DNA from 2 places in the Catenuloplanes niger genome. Region 1 is predicted to be linked to the other one. Evidence: predicted binding sites of a transcription regulator. Region 1 holds the regulator's gene; the other holds the start of a gene.
What was found. Region 1 encodes HspR, which represses chaperone genes until heat shock. Its sites were predicted from a motif close to TTGAGTNNNNNNNACTCAA; they were not measured.
Positions count from the first base shown of each region.

Region 2: the regulator HspR is predicted to act here: its motif matches at 1,490-1,508, upstream of lon (endopeptidase La).

Region 1 is NZ_JAVDYC010000001.1:4,450,597-4,452,995, reverse strand. Features, by position in the region: gene J2S44_RS19655 (heat shock protein transcriptional repressor HspR) at 979-1,416, opposite strand; gene dnaJ (molecular chaperone DnaJ) at 1,431-2,399, opposite strand, start outside.
Region 2 is NZ_JAVDYC010000001.1:2,690,594-2,692,992, reverse strand. Features, by position in the region: gene lon (endopeptidase La) at 1-1,475, opposite strand, end outside; gene J2S44_RS11620 (PDDEXK family nuclease) at 1,603-2,399, shown strand, end outside.

The DNA.
Region 1 (2,399 bases):
CCCGGCTCGGGCGGGAATCCGACATTTCGCCTTTGGGGCTGCATCTCGCCTCTGAGGCGGGGGCGCCTCGGTCATTCGCGACGCGGCCGGACACCAGCGACGATCCAAACCCGAGAAGCGATTTTCCCGCTTCCGGCGTGGTGCTGCCCGCATGCTCCCGCGGGCACCGGTCCCGCCGTGGCCGGCCCACCCCAAAACCCAACCCCACCGTCGACCCACACCGCGCCGACACTCTGCACGCCACCGACCATGCGCCACCGGCCTCGCGCCGCCGACCATGCGCCATCGGCCTCGCGCCGCCGACCTCGCCGCTGATCCCGCACCGCCGACCTAGCGCCACCGCCTTTACGCCGTAGGCCTTGCGCCGCTGGCCCCGTGCCGCCGGTCCCCGCCGCGGACCTTGCACCGCGGGTCCACGCCGCCGGTCCCGCTGCGGACCTCGCACCGCCGGTCCCACGCCGCCGGTGCCCGCCCCGGACCTCGCGCCACCGGTCTGGCGGCCGCGTGCTGAACCACTGCGCGTTCGGCGTCGCGGTAGAGCGGAGATCCTTCAGCCTGTATCGCTGTTTCGCGTGGGCGGCAACAGCGATACAGGCTGAAGGATCTTGAATCTCAGCTTACGGATGATCACGTCTCGGATACCGGATACGCGCCCGGCCTCGGGTCTTCCGGCACGCCCGGCGCCGCGGGACCGCCGCCGTCGGACGGCCTTCCGCCGGCCGCTCTCGAATGCAGATCATGACGATCCGCCCACCGCCGCGCGGCGCAGCGGGAAACCTGCCGCGCGAGGAGAGCCGCAGCGCGGCGGATCGCGTGGGGTTTCCGGCGCCGGGCGGGACCGGCTCCGGTGTCGTGCGGGAAGCGGAGCGCCAGCGGAGTCTTGCCGTGCGGCGAGGTTGGCCCGCGGGAGCATGCGGGCCGAACCCCGCCGGAAGCGGGAAGACCAAGTATTTGATCTTCGTGAGGCACGGCAGAACGCTACTGCGGCCGTTCCCGCGGCCGCCAGACCACCAGCGCGGTCGACCGCTGGCTGGTCGGCACGAGGTCGCGGCGCGGGTACGCCGCCATCGCCTCCAGTTCCGCGATCCGCCGGTACGCCGCGGCCAGTTCCTCCCGCAGCTCCAGCACCTGCTCCTGGAGGTCGCCGGCGAGGTGTTCCAGCCCGATGATGTGCTTGATGCCGGCCAGGTTGACGCCTTCCTCCTGGCTGAGGCGCTGCACCTCGCGGAGCAGCGCCACGTCACGGGCGCTGTACCGCCGTCCGCCGCCGGCGGCCCGGCCGGCCTGCACGAGACCCAGCCGGTCGTACTGCCGGAGGGTCTGCGGGTGCATGCCGGCCATCTGGGCCGCCACGGAGATGATCAAGACCTTGGCGTCCGAGACTCCCTCGATCGCGATGCGGATGCGCGCGTCCACGGTGTCACCTCGTCCTATCCAGCTCTGCGTACCCGTGCCTCGAGATGCTCCCGGGACGCCGCCGGCGTGCGCTCGGCGAACGTCCGCAGCGCCTCCCGGGCCTCTGGCGAGACGTCCTTCGGCACCTGCACCTCGAGCGTGACGAGCAGGTCGCCGGCCTCGCCGTCCCGCTTCGGCACGCCCTTGCCCCGGGCGCGCAGCACCCGGCCGCTCGGCGTGCCCGGCGGGACCCTGAGCGTCACCGCGCCGTCCATCGTGGGCACGCGCAGGTCGGTGCCGAGCACCGCCTCCGCGAACGTGATCGGCACGGTCATCGTCAGATTGTCGCCGCTGCGCGCGAACAGCTCGTCGCGACGCACCTTGACCAGCACGTAGAGGTCGCCGGGCGACCCGCCGCGCTCACCCGGCTCACCGCGGCCGGACAGCCGTATCCGCTGCCCGTCCGCGACGCCGGCCGGGAGCCGGACGTTCATCGTGCGGGTCTTGGTCACGCCGCCGGTGCCGTGGCACTCCGGGCACTTCTCGTCCACGATCGTGCCGACACCCTGGCAGTCCTTGCAGGGCTCGGAGAAGCTGAACGAGCCCTGGTTGCGCTGCACCAGGCCGGAGCCTCGGCAGGTCGGGCAGGTCCGTGGCTGCGTGCCGGGCTTCGCGCCGTTGCCGTGGCAGACGTCGCAGACGCCCGGCGCGCGCAGCGTGATCGGCAGGGTGGTGCCGCGCACCGCGGCACCGAAGTCGATGGTCACCTCGGTCTCGACGTCCCGGCCGCGGGACGGGCCCTGCCGGCCGCCACCCCCGCCGGAGAATATCGATCCGAAGAGGTCGGAGAAGCCGGCACCGCCGAACCGGCGGTCGCCCGCGCCGGCACCGCCGGTGTTCACGCCGCCGAACAGGTCGGAGACGTCGAACGGGAACGCTCCACCGCCCGGGGGGCCACCGGCGCGGGCGTTGCGCCGGAACGCGCCCGAGCCGAAGAGCGCGCG
Region 2 (2,399 bases), 1.8 Mb from region 1:
ATCGACACCTTCTCGCTCTCCGTGTAGCCGTCCAGCGCGACCAGCTCCATCCGGTCCAGCAGCGGGCCGGGGATGGTCTCCACCACGTTCGCGGTGGCGAGGAACAGCACGTCGGAGAGGTCCAGGTCGACCTCAAGGTAGTGGTCCCGGAACGTGTGGTTCTGCGCCGGGTCCAGCACCTCCAGCAGCGCGGCGGCCGGGTCGCCGGCGTACCCGGCGGAGATCTTGTCGATCTCGTCGAGCAGCACCACCGGGTTCATCGAACCGGCCTCGCGGATCGCGCGGACTATCCGGCCGGGCAGCGCGCCCACGTAGGTGCGCCGGTGCCCGCGGATCTCCGCCTCGTCCCGGATGCCACCGAGCGAGACCCGGACGAACTTCCGGCCGAGCGCCCGCGCGACGGACTCACCCAGCGAGGTCTTGCCGACACCGGGCGGGCCGGCCAGCGCGAGCACCGCGCCGGAGCCGCGGCCGCCGACCACGTGCAGCCCGCGGGCCGCGCGCCGGTTCCGTACCGCCAGGTATTCGAGAATGCGGTCCTTCACGTCGTCCAGACCCGCGTGGTCCGCGTCGAGCACGGCGCGTGCCTCGGTGAGGTCGGTGTTGTCGTCCGTGGTGACGTTCCACGGCATCTCCAGCACGGTGTCCAGCCAGGTGCGGATCCAGCCGGACTCCGGGGACGCGTCGCTGGCCCGCTCCAGGCGGCCGACCTCGCGCATCGCGGCCTCTCGGACCTTGTCCGGCAGGTCGGCCTTCTCGACCCGGTCGCGGTAGTCGCCCGCGCCCTCCGGCTCGTCCTCGCCCAGCTCCTTGCGGATCGCGGCGAGCTGCTGGCGGAGCAGGAAGTCGCGCTGGGTCTTCTCCAGGCCCTCGCGCACCTCGGAGTTGATCTTCTCGCTGACCTCCTCCTCGGCCTGGTGCTCCTTGATCCAGGTGACCAGCAGCTCCAGCCGGGCGGTCAGGTCGGTCTCGTCGAGCAGCCGGCGCTTCTGCTCCACCGACATCCACGGCGAGTACCCGGAGGAGTCGGCGATCTCGTGCAGGTCGGTCATCCGCTCGACCGCGTCGATCACCTGCCACGCGCCGCGCTTCTGCAGCTGCGCGCGGACCAGCGCCTTGTATTCACGGGCCAGCTCCCGGGTCCGCCCGGTCACCGGCGAGTCCTCGATCTCGGTGGACTCCACCCAGAGCGCCGCACCCGGCCCGGACACGCCGGAGCCGATGCGGGCGCGGTGCAGCCCACGGATCACGGCCACCGGCTCGCCACTCGGCAGCCGGCCGACCTGTTCGATCACGGCCACGGTGCCGACCGGGCCGTAGACGCCGTCGATCCTCGGAACGGCCAGCACGCGCTTGTCACCGCTGGTGCGGGCCGCGTCCACCGCGGCCTGGGTGGCGGAGTCGAGCTCCACCGGGGTAACCATGCGGGGGAGCAGTACGTCGTCGGTCAACGGCAGTACGGGAAGTGTGGCCATCGGACACCCCAATCTTGAGCCTGCCCGACTCAACCTCGCCCACCGTGTCCGTCTTCCCGCTAGTGACCCGCGACACGACGTTCGGCGGGCCCCGTGTTGCCGGTCCGGGTCCCTACAGTGGTAGGTCATGAGCACCCCGTCACCGCTGCGCCCGGTCGTCACCGCGGAGGAGCAGCTCTTCGCGCGCGGCCGCTGGGTCGTCCAGCCTGACCGAAGGCTCAGCCAGCTGGTCGCGCGCCGGCCGGAGGGCGTCAGCCCGAACCAGTGGAACACCGCGCTGCGCACCCGCTGCGACTTCGTCGTGCTCGACCCGGACACCCGGCTGCCGGTCTTCGCGGCCCAGTTCGCCGACCCGGCCGGCGTGGACGAGCGGCTCGACCGGATGCTCGCCGCCGTCTGCGGCGCGGTCGGCCTGGAGTGGGTGCGCGTCGTCTCGCCGATCCTCGGCGCCACCACGCAGGCCCGCCGGACCGTCGAGTACCTGCTGGACGCGCGCGCGTTCCGGGACGCCACCGCGTTCGACGACGCGGTGGAGCCGCCCGGCCCCGGGTTCCGCGACATCGTCGGCCGGCTCCCCGACGGCCGCGACGGCTTCGTGAACGATTTGAGCGCGCTGGCTCGCGCGGCCGCGGTGGACGCCTACGTCGGCCGTGACCTGGCCGACCCGATCATCCGGGGACTGCACGTCACCATGCCGGACGGCGTGGCGGAGGGCTGGGCGTGGGTCGAGCTCCCCGAGGGCCGTCACCTGCTCGAACGCGTCCAGATCGGGTCGCACGGCTTCGACTGCGGCGTCGCGCTGGACCGTCTCGCCGAGGACCTGGCCGCGCTCGCGGTCGGTGAACGGCTGAAGCGGCTGGACACCACGCCGCCGGTCTGGCTCAGCCGCGACGACCTGTGCCGCGCCTACGACCGGCTCCAGGC